4 regions of the Streptomyces sp. NPDC090499 genome follow, and region 1 is predicted to be linked to each of the others. Evidence: riboswitches for the same ligand, from Rfam matches in the RefSeq annotation. Region 1 holds a riboswitch; each other region holds the start of a gene.
What was found. Region 1 has a riboswitch for cobalamin ahead of ACIQVL_RS35360 (ribonucleoside-diphosphate reductase subunit alpha). Riboswitches for the same ligand answer to the same signal wherever they lie in the genome.

Region 1 (6,967 bases):
TGAAGGCGGGCCAGCGTGCGCGCACCGCGGCCACGATGTCGCCCAGGTGCCGGGGATCGGCCTCCGCGCTCTCGATCTCCACAGCCGCGGCGTAGAGGTCGAGGGCCTTCGGATCGTCCGTGCGACGGCTCGCGGCGTCGCACAGCCGCTGGGCCGGAGTGCGGCCCCCGACGGTCGACTGCCGGACCCGGTCGGCGAGGCTCTTGCGCACGACGGCCCGGATCCCGCTCCCCGGCTCCGGCAGCCCCGCCTCCCGTGCCCGGGACAACAGCACCAGCGCGATGAGCAGTTCCCGGCTGGGACCAGGCGGCTGCAGCGCCTCCTCGACCAGTTGCCCGGCACCCCGCTCCCCCAGCTGGTTCAGCAGGCGGTAGCCGAAGTAGGCCTGGATGATGCTGTGCGGGAAACGGACCCTTCGCTCGGAGCCCTCCACCAGCTTGAGCCTGCCCGCCTGGGCCGCGAGACGGGCCAGGCCGGCCTGGCACTGGTCCAGGTTCCCCGCGCGCAGTCGTCGGCGTTCCTCGTCGCCGAGCCGTTCGCACAGCGCGTCCCAGATCTGCCGCCGGTGCCAGTCGGAGAGGGCGTTGGCGTGTCTGCCGTAGTGGTCGAACGCCCGGTCGGCCCAGACGCGTTCCGCCAGGGCCCGGGCGCGCCGGGCCGGACCCGGGTGCAGGACCTCCGGGTCGAGCAGCTCCGAGAGGCCGACCTCCAGCTTGTCCTGGAGCAGTCCGACACAGGCCAGGGCCGAGACCAGTTCGAGGGCGTCGCGGCGCTCCTGCGGGGCCAGCGCGACATCCTCCCGCAGCTTCCCCTCGCACAAGGCCTCGGCCCAGCTCTCCATCAGCCACAGCCGCAGGGTGGCCCGGTCGCGGCCGCGGGCGTTCCGGCGATGGGGATCGTGGTGCCGAAGGTCCTGTTCCAGGGCGCCACGCCGGTGGAGTTCGCGGGCGATCTGGAGGTAGATCGGCGACTCGGTGACCTCTGCCGTCTCCACGATCCAGTCCACCCCGCGCTCATCGCTCTCCGGTACGCCGGCTTCGACGAAGCGCACCGCCGCCTCCTCGCCGAGCGGTTCCAGTTCGACGATCGCGGCCGAGGTGTTCTCCAGCGGGCTGTGCGGCCGGGAGGCGATGACCAGGGGCAGCTTCTCCTCGTGGGCGCGTTCGATGGCCCGGCGGATGATGTTGTCCCGGTTCTGCTCCTGGCCGTCGTCCAGGAGTGCCTCCTCCAGACCGTCGGCGAGGACGACCGGCTTGTCGTCGGCGAGGAGTTGCTGCCAGACCCGGTCGGTCTTGGTGCGCGCCAGGATGCCCTTGGGCGCCTCGTCCGCGAAACGCCGCCTGGCCAGGAGTTCGAAGTTCAGGCCGGCTCCGTCCACCGCGTCACGGAGCCGGATCGGCACCGGGACGGCGTTCTGGTGGGCCAGGAGTTCGGTGAGCCGTACGAGGACGGCGGTCTTGCCGGCGCCGACGCCGCCGACCAGCAGATAGGGCCGACGCGTGTCGCGCTCCCGCAGCCGTTCGGCGATGACCTGCGCGACCTCGTCCCTGCCCACGATCTCGGCAGTGTCGGGGCCGGCGGTGGGCACCAGCTTGCGGGGATCCCGCAGCGCCTTGGCGAGATAACGCCGTTTGGTCCACCGGTACCACCAGAACAGGAACAGTGCGGCGGCGACGGAGGCGGCGAGGACCGGACCGACGAACTTGAAGACTGTGTTGAAGCCCTCTCCGTGCTGCCGCCAATGCTCGAAGACGGTCGACTTGCTTCTGATGAGGATGACCAGACCCTCGACCATCCAGGCGAGCAATGCCAGCGCGGCGACCGTCCAGACCGCCCGCGTGACGTTGGCGTAGGAGACCCACCGGTGCCACTTCCTGGGACGGGTGGCGCCGCGGTGGGCCTCCATACGGATCGTCAGGGCGTGCCAGCGGCCCACGAGACCGGCTCCGACCCGGTTGCCCGCGCGTCGCAGGCCCAGTGTCGCCATCGGCGCGTCGCGGGGTAGCTCCTTGCCGGGCGGGTGACGGACGACCCTTGTCATGGTGCCTTCTCCTTGCGCGTCCCAGGAGTGGTTCTCGGAACGGAGGGCCCCCGCAGGCACCGGCACCTCCTTCCATGGAAGCACTCCCGGCACAGCCCGCAACCCGGGCGCCCCACCGGGGAAAACGGGAGGTTCCCGCGTGCGGGAGTCCGGCAGACTCGCACCATGGACATCACGATCCGGCCCGTGGATCCCACCGAACACGCCGCACTCGGCGAGCTCACCGCCGAGGCCTACCTCCGGGACGGGCTCCTCGACTACGGCGAGGACGACGCGTACCTGCCCGTGCTGAAGGACGTGGCGAGCCGGGCGGCCGCCGCCGAGGTGCTCGTGGCGGTGGACGGCGAAAGACTCCTCGGCGGCGTCACCTTCGTCCCCGGCCCCGGCCCGATCACCGACATCGCCCGCCCCGGCGAGGCCGAGATCAGGGCGCTCGCGGTCGCACACGAGGCCCGCGGCCGAGGCGCCGGCGAGACTCTCGTCCGCGCCTGCGTCGACCGCGCCCGGGCCACGGACGGCTGCACGGCCGTCGTCCTGTCGAGCCAGCGCGGCATGCACACCGCCCACCGGCTCTACGAGCGCCTCGGCTTCGTCCGCACACCGGAGCGCGACTGGAATCCCGTGCCGCACCTGGACGACATCACTCTCCTCACCTACGAGCTGACGCTCCGACACCTCCGCGACACAACATCTGGGGGTGACACGACAGCCCGGCACTAGATGTATGCTCATGCTCGCTGTCGCCGCAGGGGAATCCGGTGCGAATCCGGAACTGTCCCGCAACGGTGTGCTTGTGCATGTTCGTGCACAGGAGTCAGTCCGAGGACCTGCCGACAGCACGCCCGGCCACCCGGTTCGGGCGTTCTGACGTCCGGGCCTCGTGGAGTGGGCCGGGGTCTCGACGCGTGCCCGCGCGCTCGTGCTGCCCGCTGCCCTCCGCCAGGCCCCGTGCCCAGCGAGGGAGAGCCCCACGTGACCATCGCGCCAGCCGACCCGGCTTCGGCGACCATCTCCGTGGAATCCGTGGAATCCGTGGAAGAGGACGGTCCCGGTACCGCGTTGCTGCGGACCCTGACCGAGCTGACCGCCGACCTCCCCGACGCCGACCCCGGCCGGGTCGCCGCCGCCGCGTTGCGCGGCCGGTCCGCGCGGGCCGACGCGTCGGAACTGCGCGAGCTGGCCACCGAGGCCGCCGCCGGTCTGATCTCGGAGGACCCCGCCTACTCGCGGCTGGCCGCACGTCTGCTCACCGTCTCCATCCGCGCCGAGGCCGCCTCGCAGGGCGTGACGTCCTTCACCGAGTCCGTCGCGGTGGGGCACCGCGAGGGCCTCATCGCCGACCGGACCGCCGAGTTCGTCCGGCTGCACACGGCCCGCCTCGACGCGCTGGTCGACCCGGCCGCCGACGACCGCTTCGGCTACTTCGGCCTGCGCACGCTGCACAGCCGCTATCTGCTCCGGCACCCGATCACCCGCCGCGTGATCGAGACGCCCCAGCACTTCATGCTCCGGGTCGCCGCCGGTCTCGCCGAGGACGACACCGCGCGGTCGGTCGACGAGGTCGCCGCGCTCTACGGGCTCATGAGCCGCCTCGACTACCTCCCGTCCTCCCCCACCCTCTTCAACTCCGGCACCCGGCACCCCCAGATGTCGTCCTGCTACCTCCTCGACTCCCCGAAGGACGAGCTGGACTCGATCTACGACCGCTACCACCAGGTCGCCCGGCTCTCCAAGCACGCCGGCGGCATCGGTCTGTCGTACTCCCGCATCCGCAGCCGGGGTTCGCTGATCCGCGGCACCAACGGGCACTCCAACGGCATCGTGCCGTTCCTGAAGACGCTGGACGCCTCGGTCGCCGCCGTGAACCAGGGCGGCCGGCGCAAGGGCGCGGCCGCGGTCTACCTGGAGACCTGGCACTCCGACATCGAGGAGTTCCTGGAGCTGCGCGACAACACCGGTGAGGACGCCCGCCGTACCCACAACCTGAACCTCGCGCACTGGGTCCCGGACGAGTTCATGCGCCGGGTGAACGCCGACGAGCAGTGGTCGCTGTTCTCCCCGGCCGACGTGCCGGAGCTGGTGGACCTGTGGGGCGAGGAGTTCGACGCGGCCTACCGGAAGGCCGAGGCCGCGGGACTGGCCCGCAAGGCCGTCCCGGCACGTGACCTGTACGGCCGGATGATGCGGACCCTCGCGCAGACCGGCAACGGCTGGATGACCTTCAAGGACGCGGCCAACCGGACCGCCAACCAGACGGCCGTCCCCGGCCATGTCATCCACTCCTCCAACCTCTGCACGGAGATCCTGGAGGTCACGGACGACGGCGAGACGGCCGTCTGCAACCTGGGGTCCGTGAACCTCGGTGCGTTCGTGGACACGGCGACCGGTGACATCGACTGGGACCGCCTCGACGAGACCGTCCGCACCGCCGTCACCTTCCTCGACCGGGTCGTCGACATCAACTTCTACCCGACCGAGCAGGCCGGCCGGTCCAACGCCAAGTGGCGGCCGGTCGGGCTGGGCGCCATGGGGCTCCAGGACGTCTTCTTCAAGCTGCGGCTGCCCTTCGACTCCGCCGGGGCGAAGGCGCTGTCCACCCGGATCGCCGAGCGGATCATGCTCGCCGCGTACGAGGCCTCCGCCGACCTCGCCGAGCGCAGCGGCCCGCTGCCGGCCTGGGAGAAGACCCGCACCGCACAGGGTGTGCTGCACCCCGACCACTACGGCGTCGAGTTCACCTGGCCGGAGCGCTGGGCCGCGCTGCGCGCGCGGATCGCGACGACCGGCCTGCGCAACAGCCTGCTCCTCGCCATCGCGCCCACCGCCACCATCGCCTCCATCGCGGGCGTCTACGAGTGCATCGAGCCGCAGGTCTCGAACCTCTTCAAGCGCGAGACGCTGTCCGGTGAGTTCCTCCAGGTCAACTCCTACCTGGTGCAGGACCTCAAGGACCTCGGCGTCTGGGACGCCCGCACCCGCGAGGCGCTGCGCGAGGCCAGCGGCTCGGTGCAGGACTTCGTCTGGATCCCCGAGGAGGTGCGCGACCTCTACCGCACCGCCTGGGAGATCCCGCAGCGCGGCCTGATCGACATGGCCGCCGCCCGCACCCCGTACCTGGACCAGGCCCAGTCCCTGAACCTCTTCCTGGAGACGCCGACCATCGGCAAGCTCTCCTCGATGTACGCGTACGCCTGGAAGTCGGGCCTGAAGACGACGTACTACCTGCGTTCGCGCCCGGCGACCCGGATCGCCCGCGCCGCCCAGGCCCAAGCCACCATCCCCGTCCAGCAGGCGGCCCCCGAAGACGCCGTCGCCTGCTCCCTGGAAAACCCCGAGTCCTGCGAGGCCTGCCAGTAATGTCCAGCAAGAACCTTCTCGACCCCGGCTTCGAGCTCACGCTGCGCCCGATGCGCTACCCGGACTTCTACGAGCGCTACCGGGACGCGATCAAGAACACCTGGACCGTGGAGGAGGTCGACCTCCGCTCGGACGTCGCCGACCTCGCGAAGCTGTCCCCGATGGAGCAGCACCTGATCGGCCGGCTGGTGGCGTTCTTCGCGACCGGCGACTCGATCGTGGCGAACAACCTGGTGCTGACGCTGTACAAGCACATCAACTCCCCCGAGGCGCGGCTCTACCTGAGCCGTCAGCTGTTCGAGGAGGCCGTGCACGTCCAGTTCTACCTGACGCTCCTGGACACCTACCTGCCCGACCCGGAGGACCGCGCTGCCGCCTTCGCGGCGGTCGAGAACATCCCCTCCATCCGCGAGAAGGCCGAGTTCTGCTTCAGGTGGATGGACTCGGTGGAGAACCTGGACCGCCTGGAGTCCCGGGCCGACCGCCGCCGCTTCCTGCTCAACCTCATCTGCTTCGCCGCGTGCATCGAGGGCCTGTTCTTCTACGGCGCCTTCGCGTACGTCTACTGGTTCCGCAGCCGGGGTCTGCTGCACGGTCTCGCCACCGGCACCAACTGGGTGTTCCGGGACGAGACGATGCACATGAGCTTCGCGTTCGACGTGGTCGACACGGTCCGCAAGGAGGAGCCGGAGCTCTTCGACGACGAGCTCCGGCAGCAGGTCACCGACATGCTCCGGGAGGCCGTCGAGGCGGAGCTGCAGTTCGCCCGTGACCTGTGCGGTGACGGCCTGCCCGGCATGAACACCGACTCGATGCGCCAGTACCTGGAGTGCGTCGCCGACCAGCGGCTCGGCCGCCTGGGCTTCGCCCCGGTGTACGGCTCGGAGAACCCGTTCTCCTTCATGGAGCTGCAGGGCGTTCAGGAGCTGACGAACTTCTTCGAGCGGCGCCCGTCCGCGTACCAGGTGGCGGTGGAGGGCACCGTCGACCTGGACGAGGACTTCTGAGCCTGCTGGGTCTCCCGCTCCCCGCGGTCCTCGTGGGCCTCCCTGATCTGCCGGTCGATGCGCCTGTCGCGCAGGACGCCGAGCACGGACGGGAGGGCCATGAGGACCAGGATGCCGAGGACCAGGACCATTCCGACGAGACCTTCGATCTGGTTTCCGTTCATGGACACCACTCTCGCGCCGGATGCTCCTTACCGTCAGTGGCAGCACTGCCACACACCCTCGAATTACTGCCGCCGACGAGGCACACTGGCAGCATGCTGAAGAACGTGGCGACGGTGCTCCTCGACGGTGTGCACCCCTTCGAGCTCGGGGTGGTCTGCGAGGTCTTCGGACTCGACCGCTCCGACGAGGGGCTGCCGGTGTACGACTTCGCGGTGGTCTCCGCGGAGGGACCCGCGCTCGGCACCCACGTGCCCGGGCTCACCGTCTCCACCCCCTACGGCCTCGACCGCCTCGACGAGGCCGACCTGATCGCGGTGCCGGCCTCGGACTCCAACGTCGCCCGGGACTACCCGCCCGAGCTGCTGGACGCGCTGCGCCGGGCGGTGGACCGGGGGGC
Region 2 (6,967 bases), on a different contig from region 1:
CTGGTCGTCTATGTCACCGGCGGCGGCTGGGTGCTGGCGGACCGCACCGGCAACCTGGACCAGCGCACCTACGTCGCCGACCAGGGCTACGTGGTCGCCAGCGTCCAGTACCGCACCACGACCGGCGGCGCCACCTACGAGGACGCCCTCGCCGACGTCAAGTCCGCCATCCGCTACCTGCGCGCCAACGCCGGCACCTACGGCATCGACACCGGCCATGTCTTCGTCTGGGGCCAGTCGGCGGGCGGCTACCTGGCCGCCATGACCGGTGTCACCAGCGGCGACAGGAGGTACGACGTCGGCGACCACCTCGACCAGAGCAGCGCGGTCCAGGGCGTCGTGGACGAGTTCGGCCCCGCCGACCTGTCCCGGCTCGCCGCCGACTACGACCAGGCCGCCAAGGACTTCAACTACGCCGCGGGCAACTCCGCCGCGCAGTGGGTCTACGGCCCCGGAACCACCAGGTCCGTCGCGCAGTACACCGATCAGGTGGCCGCCGCCGACCCGGCCACCCACATCACCTCCGCGACACCGCCCTTCCTCCTGATGCACGGCACGGCCGACCCTCTGGTCTCCCCCAGCCAGACCCTGGACCTCTGCACCGCCCTCAGGAAGAAGGGCGTCGACGCCGAACGCGTAGTGCTCACCGGAGCCGGTCACGGAGACCTCGGCGTGGCGGCCCTCACCGGCACCTCGCCGAGCGCCGCGCCGAGCACGTCACCGAGCGCCTCCGCACCCGGCAGCGCCGCGCAGCCCTGGTCCACCGAGAAGACGATGAGCTACCTCACCGGCTTCCTGTCGGACCACAGCTCCTGACCCACGCCGGTCCGGGCGCTGCCGGACCGCGTCAGCGCCGCCGCCGGCCGGCTCGGGACTCGAAGTCGCCGTAGCTGGTGTCGGCGGGGTTGACGCTCACTCCGGGGGCGACGATCTCGTCGATGCGGTCGAGGACGTCGGACGGGAGGGTGACGTCGGCGGCGGGCAGGAACGCATCCCACTGCTCCATGGTGCGCGGTCCCATGACCGCCGACGTGACACCCGGGTGGTTGACGACGAACGGCGGCCGGCCCGATCGGGGTGAGGCCGGACCTCTCCGCCGGCTGCGTGAGCTGTTCGACGGAGGAGACCGCCCTCGGCCCCGGTGTCTGCCGGACCCCGCCCGACGGGACCACCGCAGCCGTCAGGGCCGCGTTCGACCTCGACACCCCGTAGGCTGGCCGCAGCAGCTGGTTCGCCCTGTCAGCCGGACAGGGCGTCGCAAGAGGGAACCCGGTGGGATTCCGGGACTGCCCCGCAGCGGTGAGCGGGAACGACCGCCGTCATACGCACTGGGTCCGACGTACCGGACCTGGGAAGCGACGGCCAGTAGGTGTCCTCCGACCGGAGGACGTGCCCGCAAGTCCGAAGACCTGCCAACTGCCCGTGCGCGGACCGTTCCGTGCACGGACATCCCGGTGACCTCGTGGGCGGGTCGGCGTACACACCGGACGGGACGACCGCGCCTTTGCCGCGCGAGGTCGCCGCCGTCGGGTTCGTCATCCCCTTCGCGCTCTCGTCCCGTCTCCGGGATCTCAGGGATCCATCTCGCGAAGGAGATCTCCGTGACAGCGAAGTCCGCAGCCGCGGCAGCACGGGCCACCGTGTACGGCTACCCCCGGCAGGGCCGGAACCGGGAACTGAAGAAGGCGATCGAGGGCTACTGGAAGGGCCGCGTCACCGCCGACGCCCTCCGCGCCACCGCCGCCGAACTCCGCCGCAGCAACTGGCGGCAGCTCGCCGACGCCGGCATCCACGAGGTGCCCACCGGCGACTTCTCGTACTACGACCACGTCCTCGACACCACCGTCCTGCTCGGCGCGATCCCCGAGCGGCACCGCGCCGCGGTCGACGCCGACGCCCTCGACGGCTACTTCGCCATGGCCCGCGGCACCCAGGACGTGGCGCCGCTGGAGATGACGAAGTGGTTCGACACCAACTACCACTATCTGGTGCCGGAGCTGGGCCCGGACACCGTCTTCACCGCGAACTCCGCCAAGCAGGTCGCCGAGCTCAAGGAGGCCCTGGCCCTCGGCCTGACCGCCCGTCCGGTCCTGGTCGGCCCGGTCACCTACCTCCTCCTCGCCAAGCCCGCCCCCGGCGCCCCCGCCGGCTTCGAGCCGCTCACCCTCCTGGACCGGCTGCTGCCGGTGTACGCCGAGGTGCTCGCCGACCTGCGGGCGGCCGGCGCCGAGTGGGTGCAGCTCGACGAACCCGCCCTGGTCCAGGACCGCACCCCGGCCGAACTGAACGCCGTCACCCGCACCTACCGCGACCTCGGCGCCCTCCCCGACCGGCCGAAGCTCCTGGTCGCCTCCTACTTCGACCGACTCGGCGAGGCCCTGCCGGTGCTGGCCAAGGCCCCGGTCGAGGGCCTGGCGCTGGACTTCACGGAAGCCGCCGCGGCCAACCTGGACGCGCTGGCCGCCGTCGGCGGGCTGCCCGGCAAGCGCCTGGTCGCCGGTGTCGTCAACGGCCGCAACATCTGGATCAACGACCTGGCGCATTCCCTGACCACCCTCGGCACCCTCCTCGGGCTCGCCGGCCGGGTCGACGTCGCCGCCTCCTGCTCGCTGCTCCACGTCCCCCTCGACGCGTCCGCCGAACGGGACGTCGAGCCGCAGATCCGGCGCTGGCTGGCCTTCGCCCAGCAGAAGACCGCCGAGATCGTCACCCTCGCCAAGGGCCTCGCCCAGGGCACCGACGCCATCACCGGCGAACTGGCCGCCAACCGGGCCGACCTCGCCTCCCGCGCGAACTCGCCCATCACACACGACCCGGCCGTCCGCACCCGGGCCGCCGCCGTCACCGACGCCGACGCCCGCCGCTCCCGGCCCTACCCCGAGCGGGCCACCGCCCAGCGCGCCCACCTCGGCCTGCCCCTGCTGCCGACCACCACCATCGGCTCGTTCCCGCAGACCGACGAACTCCGCGCCGCCCGTGCCGGTCTGCGCAGCGGCCGGATCGACGCCGAGGGCTACGAGGAGCGCATCAGGACCGAGATCCAGGAGGTCGTCTCCTTCCAGGAGAAGACCGGCATCGACGTCCTGGTGCACGGCGAACCCGAACGCAACGACATGGTCCAGTACTTCGCCGAACAGCTCACCGGCTACCTCGCCACCCAGCACGGCTGGGTCCAGTCCTACGGCACCCGCTACGTCCGTCCGCCGGTCCTGGCCGGTGACATCTCCCGCCCCGAGCCGATGACGGTCCGCTGGACGTCGTACGCCCAGTCCCTCACCGACCGCCCGGTCAAGGGCATGCTCACCGGCCCGGTCACCATGCTGGCCTGGTCCTTCGTCCGCGACGACCAGCCGCTCGGCGACACCGCCCGCCAGGTCGCCCTCGCCCTGCGCGACGAGGTGAACGACCTGGAGGCGGCGGGGACCTCGGTGATCCAGGTCGACGAGCCCGCGCTCCGCGAGACCCTGCCGCTGCGCGCCGCCGATCGGCCCGCCTACCTGGACTGGGCCACGGCGGCCTTCCGGCTCACCACCGCCGGAGTCCGGCCCGACACCCAGATCCACACCCACATGTGCTACGCCGAGTTCGGCGACATCGTCCAGGCCATCGACGACCTCGACGCCGACGTCATCAGCCTGGAAGCGGCCCGCTCGCACATGCAGGTCGCCCGCGAACTCGCCGCACACGGCTACCCGCGCGAGGCCGGACCCGGCGTCTACGACATCCACTCCCCGCGCGTCCCGAGCGCCGAGGAGGCCGCCGGCCTGCTGCGCACCGGCCTCAGGGCGATCCCCGCCGAGCGGCTCTGGGTCAACCCCGACTGCGGCCTGAAGACCCGAGGCTGGCCCGAGACCCGGGCCTCCCTGGAGAACCTGGTCGCCGCCGCCCGCACGGTCCGCGGCGAACTGCCCACCTCCTGACGGGGATTCCGGCGGGCCGCGGCGGCCAGCAGGACTCCCCGGCGACGCTCCCGACCCAGGCACGGGCCGGCCGCGGTCGTCGCCCCCGTCCCGGGTCACCGGGCGGGGGCAGACGCACGGCCGCGTCGCGTCAGGCGCCGACGTACTGGGCGAGGTGCTGGGCGGTGAGGGTGGAGCGGGCGCTCACCAGGTCCGCCGGGGTGCCCTCGAAGACGATGCGGCCGCCGTCGTGGCCGGCGCCGGGGCCGAGGTCGATGATCCAGTCGGCGTGCGCCATGACCGCCTGGTGGTGCTCCACGACGACGACCGTCCTGCCGGAGTCCACCAGCCGGTCGAGCAGGGCGAGCAGTTGCTCGACGTCGGCCAGGTGCAGGCCGCTGGTCGGCTCGTCGAGGATGTAGACGCTGCCCGTTCCGGCCATGTGGCCGGCGAGCTTGAGCCGTTGCCGCTCTCCGCCGGAGAGGGTGGTGAGCGGCTGGCCGAGGCCGAGGTAGCCCAGGCCGACCTCGGCGAGCCGGTCGAGGACGGCATACGCGGCCGGCGTCCGTGCCTCACCGTTGCGGAAGAACTCGGCGGCCTCGGCCACCGGCATCGCGAACACCTCGCTGATGTCCCGGCCGCCGAGCCGGTACCGGAGCACCGATGCCTGGAACCGCCTGCCCTCGCACTCCTCGCAGGTGGTGGCGACGCCGGCCATGATCGCCAGGTCGGTGTAGATGACACCGGCGCCCTTGCAGGTGGGGCAGGCGCCCTCGGAGTTCGGGCTGAACAGGGCGGGCTTGACCCCGTTGACCTTGGCGAACGTCTTGCGGATCGGTTCGAGCATGCCGGTGTAGGTGGCCGGGTTGCTGCGCCGGGAGCCCTTGACGGGCGACTGGTCCACCGTGACGACGCCGTCGCGGCCCGCCACCGAGCCGTGGATCAGGGAGCTCTTGCCGGAGCCCGCGACGCCGGTGAGCACGGTGAGCACGCCGAGCGGGATGTCCACGTCGACGTCGCGCAGGTTGTGGGCGTTCGCGCCGCGCACCTCCAGCACACCGGACCGCTCGCGTACGGACGGCTTCAGTGAGGCCCGGTCGTCCAGGTGCCGTCCGGTGACGGTGCCACTGGCCCGCAGGCCCTCGACGGTGCCCTCGAAGACCACCTCGCCGCCCTTGGTGCCGGCGTGCGGTCCCAGGTCGACGACGTGGTCGGCGATCACGATCGTCTCCGGCTTGTGCTCCACGACCAGCACGGTGTTGCCCTTGTCGCGCAGTCGCAGCAGCAGGTCGTTCATCCGCTGGATGTCGTGCGGGTGCAGGCCGACGGTGGGCTCGTCGAAGACGTAGGTGACGTCCGTGAGCGCGGAGCCCAGGTGGCGGACCATCTTGACGCGCTGGGCCTCACCGCCCGAGAGCGTGCTCGATGACCGGTCGAGCGAGAGGTAGCCCAGGCCGATCTGGACGAACGAGTCGAGGGTCTGGCCGAGCACCGTGAGCAGTGTCGTGACCGACGGGTCGGTGAGACCGCGGGCCCAGGCCGCTAGGTCGCCGATCTGCATGGCGCAGGCGTCGGCGATGCTCAGGCCGTCGATCTTCGCGGACCGGGCGGTCTCGCTGAGCCTGGTGCCGTGGCACTCGGGGCAGACGGAGAACGCCACCGCCCGTTCCACGAAGGCACGGATGTGCGGCTGGAGCGTCTCCTTGTCCTTGGACAGGAACGACCTGCGCACCCGCGCGAGGAGGCCCTCGTAGGTGGTGTTGACGCCCTTCACCTTGACCTTGACCGGGTCCCGGTGAAGGAAGTCGTGCCGCTCCTGCTCGGTGTAGTCGCGGATCGCCTTGTGCGGGTCGAGGAAGCCCGACTCGGTGAACGACCGCACCACCCAGCCGTCGGGCTTCCAGCCGGGGACCGTGACCGCGCCGTCCGCGAGCGACCTGGAGTCGTCGAGGAGCTGGGCGGGATCGATGTCCGAGACGGTGCCCATGCCCTCGCAGCGCAGGCACATGCCGCCGACGACGCTGAAGCCCTTCTCGATCTTCTTGCCGTTCACCACGAGGACACCCGAGGCGTCGGCCGAGGCGACGTTGAAGGCGAACGCCTTCTGCGACCCGATGTGCGGCTTGGCGAGGCGGCTGAAGAGGATGCGCAGCAGTGTGCCCGCGTCGGTGGCGGTGCCGACCGTGGAGCGGAGGCTGCTGCCCATGGGCTGCTGGTCGACGAGGATCGCGGTGGTCAGCCCGTCGAGCACGTCGACCTCGGGCCGCGCCGGCGTGGGCATGAAGCCCTGGACGAAGGCGCTGTACGTCTCGTTGATCAGCCGCTGCGACTCCGCGGCGATCGTGTCGAACACCAACGAGCTCTTGCCCGAGCCGGAGACCCCGGTGAACACGGTCAGCCGCCGTTTGGGGATCTCCACATGCACGTTCCTGAGGTTGTTCTCACGAGCCCCGTGCACACGGATCAGATCGTGGCTGTCGGCGGCACACAGCACGGCGGGCACGCCTTCGTCGTGCGACGTGGTGACGAGTTCCTTGACGTCCCGATTCATGGGTTCAAGCGTATATCTGCAAAGTCGGTTGAAGGTTTGAGAGGAAACATGCCCTGGAATTCGAATAAAGTCTCAAACCGTGAAGTACCTGCGTCCCCACGACCTGGCCCGTGAGCACGGCATTTCCACCCAGGCGGTCCGCAACTACGAGCGGGACGGGTTCATCCCGCTCGCCCGGCGCACCCCGTCCGGCTACCGCACCTACACCGAGCTCCACGCGGCTGCCCTGCACGCCTACCTGGCGCTCGTCCGGGCATACGGCTACGCCACGGGCGGCGAGATCATGCGGTCGCTCAACACCGGCGACCTCGACACCGCGCTGGCCGGCGTCGACCGCGGCCACGCCCAACTGCTGCGCGACAGAGGCACGCTGGACGCGGTGGGGCGGGCGGTGGAGCACCTCACCCGCGGCCCCGGCCCCGCCGGGCACCCCTTTGCAGGCAGCGAGCCGCTCAGCATCGGCGAACTCGCGCGCCGCCTCGCAGTGACCCCGGCGACCCTGCGGAACTGGGAGGCG
Region 3 (6,967 bases), on a different contig from region 1:
CGCCACGGCTCGGCGGACGCCGGGACGCTGCCGGCCGGATGGAAGTCGTGGACCTTCTGGCAGTACGACAACAGCGGCAGCCTGCCGGGTGACCAGAATCTCTTCAACGGGTCGGCGGGCCGCCTGAAGGCGTTCACCCTGGGCCTGTGACCAACGGGCGACGCGGCCGCCGGACCGGAACCGGGACGGCGGCCTCGCCCCACCCCGGCCTCGATCACCCCGAAGTCGATCTCATACACCGCCAGGACCGCCTCAGTTCATCTTCCGTTCATCCAGGTTGCCTACGGTCCAACAGCCAATGACTTCGAAAGATTGCCTGGGTAAATGGAAAACTTCTCGCTGATCCTCGCGATTGTGGTGGTAACCGCACTCGCGTTTGATTTCACGAACGGTTTCCACGACACCGCCAACGCGATGGCCACGACCATCTCGACCGGTGCGCTCAAGCCCAAGATCGCGGTGGCCATGTCCGCCGCGCTCAACCTGGTGGGCGCCTTCCTCTCGGTGGAGGTCGCCAACACGATCTCCAAGGGTCTCGTCGACGAGAACGGCATTCGTCCCGAGGTCATCTTCGCCGCCCTCGTCGGCGCCATCCTCTGGAACCTGGTGACCTGGCTGGTGGGCCTGCCGTCCAGTTCCTCGCACGCCCTCATGGGCGGTCTGATCGGCGCCACCGTCGCCTCCGCCGGTTTCGGCGCGGTCCACGGCGACGTGCTCGTCACCAAGGTCCTGCTCCCGGCGGTGGCCGCCCCCGTGGTCGCCGGTCTCGCGGCGGCGCTCTCCACCCGCCTCTCCTACACGCTCTCGAAGGACGCCGAGGACGAGGCCACCCGCAAGGGCTACCGCGCCGGCCAGATCGCCTCCGCCGGCCTGGTCTCGCTCGCGCACGGCACCAACGACGCGCAGAAGACGATGGGCATCATCACCCTCGCGCTGATCGCGGGCGGTGCCATCGCCCCCGGCTCGAACCCTCCCACCTGGGTCATCCTCTCGGCCGGTCTCGCCATCGCGCTCGGCACCTACATCGGCGGCTGGCGGATCATCCGCACCATGGGCACGGGCCTGACCGAGCTCCGGCCGCAGCAGGGTTTCGCCGCCCAGACCAGCGCGGCCACCGCCATCCTGGCCTCCTCCCACCTCGGTTTCTCGCTCTCCACCACGCACGTCGTCTCGGGCTCCGTGATGGGCGCGGGTCTCGGCCGCAAGGGCGGCACGGTCCGCTGGTCCACCGCGACCCGCATGATGGTCGCCTGGGTGCTCACCCTCCCGGCCGCCGCGGTGGTCGGCGCGCTCGCCGAGTCCGTGACGGACCTCGGCGACTGGGGCACGGCGGTCGTCGCCGTCTTCCTCGTGGCCTCCAGCGCCGCGATCTGGAAGCTCTCCCGCCGCGAGGTCGTGGACAGCAGCAACGTCGTCGCCGCCGAGGAGCCGGCCGGCGTGGTGACCACGGCGATCGCCGCCGTGACCCCGCCGCCCGCGGGCCCGGTCCCGGTGACGGACGACCTGACCGCCACCATCCCCGCCCCTGCCTCCGCCCCGGCCGCCACCGCGACCGACCCGGCCGCCACCGTCTGACCCCGAGGAAGAACCGACATGAACATCGACTGGGCAGCCATCGGCTCCGTCTTCGGCGTCAGCCTCGTGGCCACGGTGGGCCTGGTGGCCCTCTTCACCCTCGGCGTCAAGGGCCTCTCCGCCCGTGAACGCGCCACCGCCCAGGGCGACTCCGCGGCCCTGGCCGTGACGGCCGCCTGGCTCTGCTTCGCCGCCTGCGCGGCCGCCGTGGCGTACGGCATCCACCTGATCGTGGCGAAGGCCTGAGCCGGGAAGTCCTCGCCGGCACCGGGAAGGCTCCTCTCCGTCCGCACGGAGAGGAGCCTTCCGCATACCCCACAGGCCCCGCCGGACACCCGGTGTGGGCCTTCCCACACACTCCCCTCGCAGGTCAAAGGCAAGTTGACGGGTCTTCCGGGGGCGTGGTGGACTTCCGGAGCCATGTACGGCGGCAAGGGAGGAAGCCGGTGTGAATCCGGCGCGGTCCCGCCACTGTCACCGGGGTACCTGTCCCCGGAAGCCAGGAACTCCCACCGCCGGTCTCGTCGAACCAGGGCGCGGACACCCTGAGTGAGGACATAACGCCATGCGCGGCTGCCGATCGAGGTCGAGTACCCGGCCCGTTCCCGACCCCGTCGCCGACCCCGCGGCCGGCTGAGCCGATGGGTGCCGACCGCGTCTTCGCGTACGGCGCCGCCGCCGGCCTTCTCGGTGATCTGCTGCTCGGCGATCCGCGCCGCGGGCATCCGGTAGCCGTCTTCGGACGGGCGGCCGGGGCCGTGGAGCGGGTGCTGTGGCGGGACCACCGCGGGTGGGGCGCGCTGCACACCGCCGTCTGTGCCGGGGGCGCCGTGGCGCTGGGTGCCGCGGCGCAGCGGGTCGTACGGCCGTCCGCCGTCGCGTCCGTGACGCTCACCGCGGCCGCCACCTGGGCCGTCGTCGGAGGCACTTCGCTCTCCCGTGAGGCCCGGACCATCGGGCGGGCCCTGCAGACGGGTGACGTCGAGGCGGCCCGTGCCCGGCTGCCGCATCTGTGCGGACGGGATCCGCAGGCCCTGGACGCCGACGGGATCGCCCGTGCGGTCGTGGAGTCCGTCGCCGAGAACACCAGCGACGCGGTCGTGGGCGCGCTGGTGTGGGGAGCCGTGGGGGGCGTCCCCGGGCTGCTGGGGTTCCGGGCCGTCAACACCCTGGACGCCATGGTGGGGCACAAGTCGGCCCGGTACCGGCGGTACGGGTGGGCTTCGGCGCGCCTGGACGACGTGGCCGGGTGGCCGGGGGCGCGGCTCACCGCCGTACTGGCCGCGGCGGCCGGGGACGACCGGCGGGGGGCCGTGCGAGCCTGGCGGGCCGACGCGGCGAAGCATCCGAGTCCCAACGCGGGGCCCGTGGAGGCGTCGTTCGCGGGGGCGTTGGGGGTGCGGCTCGGGGGGACGCTGTCGTACGGAGGGCGGGTCGAGCACCGGCCGGTGCTGAACGGGGAGGGGCGGGCCGTGGAGGTCGCGGACATCGAGCGGGCGGTGCGGTTGTCGCGGCGGGTGGGGTGGCTGGCGTTGGGCGTGGGTGCGGCGGGGGCGCTGCTGCGGGGGACGCTTTCACGGCGCCCGGCACCGAAGTCACCGGCCGGAGGCCGCTCATGAACAACGGAGGCCTCCTCGTCGCCGGTACCACCTCCGACGCCGGGAAAAGTGTCGTCACCGCCGGTATCTGCCGGTGGCTGGTGCGGCAGGGCGTGAAGGTGGCGCCGTTCAAGGCGCAGAACATGTCCCTCAACTCCTTTGTCACGCGCGAGGGTGCCGAGATCGGGCGGGCGCAGGCCATGCAGGCGCAGGCCTGCCGGGTGGAACCGACCGCGCAGATGAACCCGGTGCTGCTCAAGCCCGGTGGTGAGCAGAGCAGTCAGGTGGTGCTGCTCGGCAAGCCCGTCGGCGAGCTGAGCGCGCGCGGGTATCACGGCGGGCGGCAGCAGAGGCTGCTCGGGACCGTCCTCGACTGTCTCGCCGAGTTGCGGGGCACGTATGACGCGGTGATCTGTGAGGGGGCCGGCAGTCCGGCGGAGATCAACCTGCGCCGGACCGACATCGTGAACATGGGGATAGCGCGGAACGCCGGGCTGCCCGTGCTCGTGGTCGGCGACATCGACCGCGGGGGCGTCTTCGCCTCCTTCTTCGGGACCGTCGCGCTGCTCTCGCCGGAGGACCAGGCCCTCGTCGCCGGGTTCCTCGTCAACAAGTTCCGCGGGGACGTCTCCCTGCTGGAGCCGGGCCTCGACATGCTGTACGGGCTCACCGGGCGGCGGACGTACGGTGTCCTGCCCTTCCGGCACGGGCTCGGCATCGACGAGGAGGACGGGATGGGGGTCCCCCCGCGCGAGCGAAGCCGAGCGTGGGGGAGGGTCTCTCTGCGCGGGACCGTGCGCGAGTCGAACACCGCCCCGCCCGTGGGCGACGACGTGCTGCGGGTCGCCGTCTGCGCCATCCCTCTGATGTCCAACTTCACGGACGTGGACGCGCTGGCCGCCGAACCGGGCGTCGTGGTGCGGTTCGTGGACCGGCCGGAGGAGCTGGCCGACGCCGACCTCGTCATCGTCCCCGGCACCCGCGGGACGGTCCGGGCGCTGGAGTGGCTGCACGAGCGGGGGCTCGCGGAGGCGCTCCGAAGGCGCGCTGCCGAGGGGCGGCCCGTGCTCGGGATCTGCGGTGGCTTCCAGATCCTCGGGGAGCACATCGAGGACGAGGTCGAGAGCCGCAAGGGGGCCGTCGACGGGCTCGGGGTGCTGCCCGTGCGGGTCCGGTTCGCCCGGGAGAAGACGCTCACCCGGCCCGTCGGGGAGGCCTTCGGCGAGCGGGTCGAGGGGTACGAGATCCATCACGGGGTCGGCGAGGTGACCGGGGGCGAGCCCTTCCTGGACGGCTGCCGGGTCGGGCAGACCTGGGGCACGCACTGGCACGGCTCCCTGGAGTCGGACGGTTTCCGCCGGGCCTTCCTGCGCGAGGTGGCCACCGCCGCGGGCCGCCGGTTCGTGCCGGCCCCCGACACCTCGTTCGCCGCGCTGCGCGAGGAGCAGCTCGACCGGCTCGGCGACCTGATCGAACAGCACGCGGACACGGACGCGCTCTGGCGGCTCATCGAGTCGGGCGCGCCGCAAGGACTGCCTTTCATTCCACCGGGAGCGCCCGCATGAGCACTGTGTTGTTGTTGTCGACCGCCGACACCGATCTGCTGGCGGCCCGGGCCGCCTCCGGTGCCGACTACCGGATCGGCAATCCGACGCGCGTCGACGTCGCGGAGGAGCTGCCGACGCTGATCGCGGGCGCGGACATCGCCGTCGTACGGCTGCTCGGCGGCAAGCGGGCCTGGGAGGACGGGCTGGCCGCGCTGAAGGCCGCCGGGATCCCGACCGTGCTGCTCGGCGGCGAGGCGGTGCCGGACGCGGAGTTGATGGCGGAGTCGTCGGTGCCCGCGGGCGTGGTCGCCGAGGCGCTCAGGTACCTCGTCGAGGGCGGCCCCGGCAACCTCACCGAGCTGGCCCGGTTCCTCTCCGACACGGTGCTGCTGACCGGTGAGGGGTTCGTGGAGCCGCAGAAGATGCCCGAGTACGGCGTCCACGGCGCCCGTACCCGGCAGAGCGGCCGGCCGACCGTCGGGGTGCTCTTCTACCGGGCCCACGAACTGAGCGGCAACACCGGCTTCGTGGACACCCTGTGCGACGCGATCGAGGCGCACGGCGCCAACGCCCTGCCGGTGTACTGCGGTTCGCTGCGCGGGGCGGACGCGGGGCTGTACGCGCTCCTCGCCGAGGCGGACGCGCTGGTCGCGACCGTCCTGGCGGCCGGCGGCACGCACGCCTCGCAGGCCTCGGCCGGCGGCGACGAGGAGGCCTGGGACATCGGGGCGCTGGCCGACCTCGACGTGCCGGTGCTGCAGGGTCTGTGCCTGACCTCGTCGAAGAGCGCCTGGGACGAGTCCGACGCGGCCCTCTCCCCCATGGACGCGGCGATGCAGGTCGCGATCCCGGAGTTCGACGGGCGGCTGATCACGGTCCCGTTCTCCTTCAAGGAGCAGGGTCCGGACGACGTTCCGGTGTACGTCGCCGATCCCGAGCGGGCCGGACGGGTCGCCGGGATCGCCGTGCGGCACGCCCGGCTCCGGCACAAGCCGAACGCGGAGAAGAGGATCGCCCTGGTCTTCACGGCGTACCCGACCAAGCACTCCCGGGTCGGCAACGCGGTGGGGCTCGACACCCCCGCCTCGGCGGTCCGGGTGCTGGATGCGCTGCGGGACGCCGGATACGGGGTCGAGGGGCATCCGGACGACGGCGACGAGCTGATCCACCGGCTCATCGACGCCGGTGGCCACGACGTCGAATGGCTCACCGAGGAGCAGCTGGCCGCCGCGCCCGCGCGGGTGCCGCTCGCGGACTACCGGGCGTGGTTCGAGAAGCTCGACCCGGAGCTGCGGGACGCGATGACGGAGGCGTGGGGCGAGCCGCCGGGCTCGCTGTACGTGGACGGGGACGACGTCGTGCTCGCCTCCCTGCAGTTCGGGAACGTCGTCGTGATGATCCAGCCGCCGCGCGGCTTCGGCGAGAACCCGATCGCGATCTACCACGACCCGGACATGCCGCCGTCGCACCACTACATGGCGGCCTACCGGTGGCTGGACGCTGCGACATCGGAGGGGGGGTTCGGCGCGGACGCGATCGTGCACATGGGCAAGCACGGCACGATGGAGTGGCTGCCGGGCAAGGGCCTCGGGCTGAGCGCCGGCTGCGCGCCGGACGCGGTGCTCGGCGACCTCCCGCTGGTCTACCCGTTCATCGTCAACGACCCCGGCGAGGGCACCCAGGCCAAGCGGCGCGGGCACGCCACGGTCGTCGACCACCTGGTGCCGCCGATGGCCCGTGCCGACACCTACGGCGACCTGGCCAAGCTGGAGCAGCTGCTCGACGAGTACGCGCTGGTGTCGGACCTGGACCCGACGAAGGCGCCGGCCGTCCGCGCGCAGATCTGGACGCTGGTCAAGGCGGCCGAGCTCCACCACGACCTGCACGTGGCCGAGCAGCCGGAGGACGACGACTTCGACTCGTTCGTCATGCACATCGACGGCTACCTGTGCGAGATCAAGGACGTGCAGATCCGCGACGGGCTGCACATCCTCGGCGGGGGCCCGGTCGGTGAGCCCCGGGTGAACCTGGTGCTGGCCGTGCTGCGCGCCTCCCAGGTGTGGGGCGGGCAGGCGAACGCGCTGCCTGGGCTGCGCGCCGCCTTCGCCGCGCATTTCGGTCTGGTCGAGAAGGAGTTGCTCGCCGAGCCGGGCGCGCCGGTGAAGGTGCCGGTGGAGCTGACCGACCTGGTCGACGGCCCCTCCCGCACCGCGGCCGACGCGATCGACCTGCTGGAGCAGCTGTGCC
Region 4 (6,967 bases), on a different contig from region 1:
AGCACCTTCAGCCACGCCCTGGTCCGGATGCACGGCACCCGGGTGGGCGGGGAGCGCCTGGACCGGGTGGTGCGGGTGACCACCGGCTACCGGGACACCGGTTTCAGCTGGCTGATCGCGCACGAACACGTCTCGGTGCCCGTGGAGGCGGAGCGGTCATGAAGTACGTCCTGTTCATCTGCACCCCCCTCGGCGGCGAGGAGCTGAGCCCGGCCGAGATCGCCGAGGACCCGCGGTTCGCCTCGTACGTCCAGGAGGTGCGCGGCCGGGACGCCGTCAGGGGCGGTGCCCGGCTGCGGCCCGGCGCCGACGCCACCACCGTGCGGGTCCAGGGCGACGAAGTGCTGCTCAGCGACGGGCCGTTCGCCGAGACCAGGGAGTACATCGCGGGCTTCGACGTCATCGAGGTCGCCGACCTCGACGAGGCGATCGCGCTGGCCTCCCGGCACCCCGCGGCGCTCGCCGGCGGCTCGGTCGAGGTCCGGCCGGTCTGGGAGTGAGTGCCACGGACGAGGTCGAGGCGGCCGTCGCCGCCGCGTTCCGCGAGGAGTGGGCCCAGGTCGTCGCCACGCTGATCCGGGTGACCGGCGACTGGGACCTCGCCGAGGAGTGCGCGCAGGACGCCTTCGCCCAGGCACTGGAACGGTGGCGGCGCGACGGAGTGCCGGGCCGCCCCGGCGCCTGGCTGACCACGACCGCCCGCAACCGCGCCCTGGACGTGCTGCGCCGGGAGTCGGTGGGGGCCAGGAAGCTGCGGGAGGCTGCGGTGCCGGCACGGGACGAGGGGCCGTACGACCCTTTCGATCCGTACGACCCGTTCGGCGAGGGCGACGGCAGCGGGGTGGCGGACGACCGGCTGCGGCTGGTCTTCACCTGCTGCCACCCGGCGCTGCCGATCGAGGCCCGGGTCGCGCTGACCCTGCGCACCCTGGCCGGGCTGACCACACCCGAGATCGCGCGCGCCTTCCTCGTCCCCGAGGCGACGATGGCGCAGCGGTTGGTGCGGGCCAAGCGGAAGATCCGCAACGCCGGCATCCCGTACCGGGTGCCGCCCGCGCACCTGCTGCCCGAGCGCACGACGGGCGTCCTCGGCGTGCTGTACCTGCTGTTCAACGAGGGGTACGCGGCCTCGGCCGGCGACGGCCTGATGCGGGCGGGCCTGTGCGCCGAGGCGATCCGGCTGGCCCGGCTGCTGGCCCGCCAGATGCCCGACGAACCGGAGGTCGTCGGGCTGCTCGCGCTTCTGCTGCTGCACGACGCCCGCCGGGACGCCCGGGTGGACGGGGCGGGCGATCTGGTCACCCTGGAGGACCAGGACCGCACGGCCTGGGACCGCGCCGAGATCGACGAGGGCACCGCGCTCCTGGACGGCGCACTGCGCCGCGGCCGCCCCGGCCCGTACCAGATCCAGGCCGCCGTCGCCGCCTGTCACGCCACCGCGCCGACCGCCGCGGACACCGACTGGGCCGACATCGCGGGCCTCTACGGCGAACTCCAGCGGTACGTTCCCTCGCCCGTGGTCCGGCTGAACCGTGCGGTCGCCGTGGGCATGGCCGAGGGCGGGGAGGCGGGGCTCGCCCTGGTCGCGGAGCTGGAGGCGGAGGACGACCTGAGCGGCTATCACCTGCTGCCCGCGACCCGCGCCGACCTGCTGCGCCGCTCGGGCCGGCTCCGGGAGGCGGCCCAATCGTACGCGCGGGCACTGGAGTTGGCGGAGAACGCGGCGGAGCGCAGGTTCCTGGCGAAGCGGCTCGCGGAGTGCCGGTCCGCCTGAGCGCTCCGCCGGGACCGCCGCGACGCGCCCTGCCGGCTGCCGCGCCGTCGTGGCTGGTCGCGCAGCTGCGCACCGGCGCCACCGACGCGGCCCGGCGCTCCCGGCAGCGCGCGGTGGAACTCGCCGTGCAGGCCGACCGCGGCGACCTGGTCGCGGCCGTGTACGGGGCCTGGACCGAACCCGCGCCCCGGCGCAGCAGGCTCGAAGGGCCGTACGACCGGACCGCGCCGGCCCGCCTCGAACAACCCGCCGCCGATCCGGGCCGTGCCGGGCCGATGCGTGCCCGGGTCCTCCAGGTGCTCGTCGACGGCCCGGCAGCGGTCAGCCCCCCGTCGTCAGCCGCCGAGCGCGGTGTTCACCACCGCCTTCGCCTCCTCCTGCACCCGGGCCAGGTGGTCGGGGCCCTGGAAGGACTCGGCGTAGATCTTGTAGACGTCCTCGGTGCCGGACGGGCGGGCCGCGAACCAGGCGTTCTCGGTGGTCACCTTGATGCCGCCGATCGCGGCGCCGTTGCCCGGCGCCTCGGTGAGGACGGCGGTGACCGGCTCGCCCGCGAGGGTCTCGGCGGTGACCTGGGCCGGGGAGAGCTTGGCGAGCAGGGCCTTCTCCTCGCGGGTGGCGGGGGCGTCGATGCGCGCGTAGGCGGGTTCGCCGAAGCGGGCGGTGAGGTCGGCATAGTGCTCGGAGGGGGTCTTGTCCGTCACGGCCGTGATCTCGGAGGCCAGCAGGGCGAGCAGGATGCCGTCCTTGTCGGTGGTCCAGACGGAGCCGTCGCGGCGCAGGAAGGAGGCGCCGGCCGACTCCTCGCCGCCGAACCCGATGGCACCGCTGACGAGTCCGTCGACGAACCACTTGAATCCGACCGGGACCTCGACCAGTTGACGGCCGAGGTCGGCGGCGACCCGGTCGATCATCGAGGAGGAGACGAGGGTCTTGCCGACGCCCGCGTCCGCCGCCCACCGCTCGCGGTGGCGGTAGAGGTAGGAGATGGCGACGGCGAGGTAGTGGTTGGGGTTCATCAGGCCGGCATCGCGGGTGACGATGCCGTGCCGGTCGGCGTCGGCGTCGTTGCCGGTGGCGACGCGGAACTCGGCGCGCTTCTCGATGAGCGAGGCCATCGCGTACGGCGACGAGCAGTCCATGCGGATCTTGCCGTCCCAGTCCAGCGTCATGAACCGCCAGGTGGGGTCGGTGTACGGGTTGACCACGGTGAGGTCGAGACTGTGCCGTTCGGCGATCCGGCCCCAGTAGGCGACGGAGGCGCCGCCGAGCGGGTCGGCGCCGATGCGCAGCCCGGAGGCCCGGACCGCGTCGAGGTCGAGGACGCTGGGCAGGTCGTCGACGTACACGCCCATGAAGTCGTAGCGGCCGGTAGTGGGTGCGGCGAGCGCCCGCTCGTAGGGGATGCGCTGTACGTCCTTCATGCCGCCCGCGATGATCTGGTTGGCGCGGTCCTGGATCCAGGAGGTGGCGTCGGAGGCGGCGGGGCCGCCGCTGGGCGGGTTGTACTTGAAGCCGCCGTCGGCGGGCGGGTTGTGCGAGGGGGTGACCACGACGCCGTCCGCGAGGCCGGTGGTACGCCCGCGGTTGTGGGTGAGGACGGCGTGCGAGACGGCCGGGGTGGGGGTGTAGCCGTCGGCGCTGTCGACGAGGACGGTGACGCCGTTGGCGGCGAACACCTCCAGGGCGGTGACCTTGGCGGGCTCGGACAGGGCGTGGGTGTCGGCGCCCAGGAAGAGGGGGCCGTCGGTGCCCTGGCCGCTCCGGTACTCGCAGATGGCCTGGCTGGTGGCGGCGATGTGGTCCTCGTTGAACGCGGTCGTCAGCGACGATCCGCGGTGTCCCGAGGTGCCGAACGCCACCCGCTGGCCGGGGTCGGACGGGTCGGGGTGCAGCGCGTAGTAGGCCGTGACCAGCCGGGCCACGTCGACGAGGTCCTCCGGAGCCGCCGGCCGGCCCGCTCGCTCATGCGGCATGAGTCCACTTCCTCCGCAGTCGTTGATCGATCGCTCGCCGCCCATCTTTCCTTGTCAGCGGTCGCGAACGCGAGTGCGGCACCGGCCGCGCGCCGAAGACACGGCGGGTTCACGGCGGGTTCACAGCAGACGTACCGCGGCGGGCGGGCGCTGTTCGCAGAGGCCCGCCGGCCGGCCGGGGCGGGGTCGAACGAACGCGAGAGGGCCCCCGGACGGATCCGGTGGGCCCTCTCGTGTCGTGCGGTGTGGCGTGGTGCCGGTCAGTGCGGAGCGGGCACCGTGCGCGCGGCGGCCGGGGCCTTCGCGGGCTTCGGATTGAGGACGCGCTCGGCCAACTCGCCGAACAGCAGGCCGAATCCGACCCACATCACCACCTGGATGGCGAGCGCCGAGAGCCGGAACCGCCACAGCAGGGTGGCCGGGAAGTCCGCGGGCACCTCGTTGATGACCGGCAGGAACTGGTAGGCGAGCCCGATGACGACGGCGAACGCGGCCACCGCGAGGACGGCCGACCACCAGGTGCCCAGCCGCGGCTGGAGCCGCTTGCCGAGGATGGTGGCGGCGACCGCGAGGAGCACGCTGAGCAGCATCATCAGGAAGTACAGCGTGGTCCGCTTGCCGATGGTGTCCGGGTCGCCCACCGACGGCGGGTTGGCCGGGTACTTCAGGAACGGCACCACGTACACGGCGACCAGGGCGCAGCCGGACAGCAGCAGCGCCGTGGCCCGCGGCGAGAACCGGCCGACGCGGCCGAGGGCGAAGCAGTAGGCGAGCGCGGCGATGCCGCCGAAGGCGACCCCGTAGACGAGGACCCCGGTGGCGAGGCCGGCGGTGGACTGCAGGGAGCGGGAGACGACCTCCATCTCGTGCTCGTGCGAGTGGGCGTCCTCGAAGCCGATCGCCTTGTCGACGTTCGGCTCACCGAGTACGTAGGCGACGACGAGGGCGAGCAGGCCGGCGGCCAGGCCGGCGAGCATGCCCCGCACCAGGAGGTTGCGGACCGTTGCGGAGTTCATGGGTGGTACGGCGCCCCTCGCGTCAGTGGCAGGGGAAGCCGAGCAGGTGGCGGGCGTCGTGCACCCACTCGTGGACGTCCGTGCCGCTGAACACGGAGGTGGCACCTTGTTCGGCGCCGACGAAGTAGAGCAGGATCAGCATCAGGATGCCGAAGAAGACCGCCCAGGGAGCTATCGCGGACAGCGGCAGCTTGGCGGGAACGGCGGGGGTGTTGGCTGTCGGCGGAGCGACGGTCTGCGCCATGGCAGGACCTCCTCTGGGAGTTCGCGTCCCAACTCGGTGGTGCACAGGACGACGGCCACGGGTCTGACTCACGAGCAGCTGTGGGGCTCTCGCATACAGTGGCGCGACCGTTCCGGATTCCCACCGGGTTCCGTCTCGCCGTCGTCGATATCGGACAGACCGTACCGCGTGTCAGGAGCACGGCCAAGACCGCACCATCAGGCGTGATCTTCGTCTCGCGCCTGATGGGCGGCCGTTCGAGCGGGTCAGCCGGGTGCGGCGAGGCCCAGTTCGCGCTCGCCGAGCGGGGCGAAGAAGCGCTCGACGTCGGCGTCGGTGACGTCGGCGAGGGTGGCCGGGGACCAGTGCGGGGTGCGGTCCTTGTCGACGACCTGGGCGCGGATGCCCTCCACCAGGTCATGGGTCGTCAGGGTCGCGCAGGACACGCGGTACTCCTGGTCCAGGACCCTTTCCAGAGAGCCGAGTTCGCGGGCCCGGCGCAGCGCCGCCAGCGTGACCTTCAGGGCGGTGGGCGACCTGGTGAGCAGGGTGTCCGCCGCTTCCTTCGCCGCCGGGTCGCCGTGCGCGTGCAGCCGCTGGACGATCTCCTCGACGGTGCCGGCCGCGTAGCAGGCGTCGATCCACGCCCGGTGTCCGGCCAACTCCCCGTCGGGAGCCTGCCGTACCCGCCGGGCGAGTGCCTCGGGCACGGGCAGGGTGGCAAGGTCGGCGACGAACGCGGGGATCGAGCCGGACGGCATGCAGTGGTCGGCGAGTCCGCAGAGCACGGCGTCGGCGGCACCGATCGCGGCGCCCGTCAGGGCGAGGTGGGTGCCGAGTTCGCCGGGGGCGCGGCCGAGCAGGTACGTGCCGCCGACGTCGGGCACGAATCCGATCCCGGTCTCCGGCATGGCGATCCGCGACCGCTCGGTGGCGATCCGGACGCTGCCGTGTGCCGAGACGCCGACCCCGCCGCCCATCACGATGCCGTCCATGAGCGCGACGTACGGCTTGGGGTACCGGGCGATGCGGGCGTTGAGCCGGTACTCGTCCCGCCAGAACGCGGCCGCGGCCGAGCCGTCGCCGTCCCGGGCGTCGTCGTGGACGGCGCGGATGTCCCCGCCCGCGCACAGGCCGCGCTCCCCCGCGCCGGTGATGACGACGGTCCGGACGGCCGGGTCCTGCTCCCACTCCGTGAGCGCCTCGTCGATGCGGCGCACCATGGCGTGGGACAGGGCGTTGATGGCCTTCGGCCGGTTGAGCGTGAGGTGCGCGGCCCGTCCGTCGACGTGCAGCAGGACGTGTTCGTCGGCGCCGGTCATCCGGACACCTCCGCCGGGCCGCCGGTCACGATGAGGCGCATGTTCTCGTCGGTTCCTTCCGGGATCGGGTGGACGCGTGGGTCGGGGACGATCTTCTCCCGGCCGTCGTGTCCGCGGCACACCGACCCGTCGAAGGGCGCCCCGGGCCTCGGTCGCGCCGGCCGGCGGCCGCCGGCCGAGATCGGCGGCCGCGCTCAGGTCCGGCAGCTGCGCGGCATCGGCCACCGCCGGGTCCACCACCCCGGCCACAGCTGGGCGAGACCGAAGGCCGCCTCCACCACGAGGAAGGGCCACAGCAGGCGCGGCGCGCCGTGGCCCAGCGCGTACGCCTGCCAGGCGGTGAACAGGCTCCGGGCGGCTCCGTCGAACAACCCGTGCAGCGGCTGCGGCCCGACGATCCGCAGAACTGCCCAGACCACCACGACCGAGCCCATCAGGTTCGCGTAGAGGGTCTGCATGGGGTCCAACGCGGGCAGGACGCCCAGTCCGAACGCCCCACCCGCCGACGACAGGGCGTCATGGACCAGGGCATAGGTCCAGGGTGTGGCGAATCCCGCGGTGACGACGAGGTCGTACCAGGCGCTCGCGCGTACGACCCGGAGGTAGGCGCGGTGTGCGGGGGCGGCGGACGGACGGCTCACGGCGAGGCTCCTGCT

Region 2: another riboswitch for cobalamin. It lies ahead of metE (5-methyltetrahydropteroyltriglutamate--homocysteine S-methyltransferase); the one in region 1 lies ahead of ACIQVL_RS35360 (ribonucleoside-diphosphate reductase subunit alpha).
Region 3: another riboswitch for cobalamin. It lies ahead of ACIQVL_RS00375 (cobalamin biosynthesis protein); the one in region 1 lies ahead of ACIQVL_RS35360 (ribonucleoside-diphosphate reductase subunit alpha).
Region 4: another riboswitch for cobalamin. It lies ahead of ACIQVL_RS29480 (CbtB-domain containing protein); the one in region 1 lies ahead of ACIQVL_RS35360 (ribonucleoside-diphosphate reductase subunit alpha).

The regions. Positions count from the first base shown of each region.
Region 1 covers NZ_JBIVXP010000012.1:104,952-111,918, forward strand. The annotation lists gene ACIQVL_RS35350 (ATP-binding protein) at 1-2,041, opposite strand, end outside; gene ACIQVL_RS35355 (GNAT family N-acetyltransferase) at 2,207-2,761, shown strand; cobalamin riboswitch at 2,756-2,914, shown strand; gene ACIQVL_RS35360 (ribonucleoside-diphosphate reductase subunit alpha) at 3,014-5,398, shown strand; gene ACIQVL_RS35365 (ribonucleotide-diphosphate reductase subunit beta) at 5,398-6,405, shown strand; gene ACIQVL_RS35370 (hypothetical protein) at 6,318-6,569, opposite strand; gene ACIQVL_RS35375 (helix-turn-helix domain-containing protein) at 6,663-6,967, shown strand, end outside.
Region 2 covers NZ_JBIVXP010000002.1:780,175-787,141, forward strand. The annotation lists gene ACIQVL_RS11870 (alpha/beta hydrolase fold domain-containing protein) at 1-816, shown strand, start outside; gene ACIQVL_RS11875 (hypothetical protein) at 848-1,021, opposite strand; cobalamin riboswitch at 1,226-1,418, shown strand; gene metE (5-methyltetrahydropteroyltriglutamate--homocysteine S-methyltransferase) at 1,602-3,920, shown strand; gene ACIQVL_RS11885 (ATP-binding cassette domain-containing protein) at 4,051-6,450, opposite strand; gene ACIQVL_RS11890 (TioE family transcriptional regulator) at 6,530-6,967, shown strand, end outside.
Region 3 covers NZ_JBIVXP010000001.1:69,114-76,080, forward strand. The annotation lists gene ACIQVL_RS00360 (lysozyme) at 1-150, shown strand, start outside; gene ACIQVL_RS00365 (anion permease) at 325-1,575, shown strand; gene ACIQVL_RS00370 (hypothetical protein) at 1,594-1,821, shown strand; cobalamin riboswitch at 1,964-2,104, shown strand; gene ACIQVL_RS00375 (cobalamin biosynthesis protein) at 2,217-3,194, shown strand; gene ACIQVL_RS00380 (cobyric acid synthase) at 3,191-4,738, shown strand; gene cobN (cobaltochelatase subunit CobN) at 4,735-6,967, shown strand, end outside.
Region 4 covers NZ_JBIVXP010000008.1:424,740-431,706, reverse strand. The annotation lists gene ACIQVL_RS29505 (nuclear transport factor 2 family protein) at 1-162, shown strand, start outside; gene ACIQVL_RS29500 (YciI family protein) at 159-500, shown strand; gene ACIQVL_RS29495 (RNA polymerase sigma factor) at 497-1,774, shown strand; gene pgm (phosphoglucomutase (alpha-D-glucose-1,6-bisphosphate-dependent)) at 2,110-3,750, opposite strand; gene ACIQVL_RS29485 (CbtA family protein) at 4,011-4,766, opposite strand; gene ACIQVL_RS29480 (CbtB-domain containing protein) at 4,789-5,010, opposite strand; cobalamin riboswitch at 5,047-5,188, opposite strand; gene ACIQVL_RS29475 (enoyl-CoA hydratase/isomerase family protein) at 5,256-6,311, opposite strand; gene ACIQVL_RS29470 (hypothetical protein) at 6,506-6,952, opposite strand.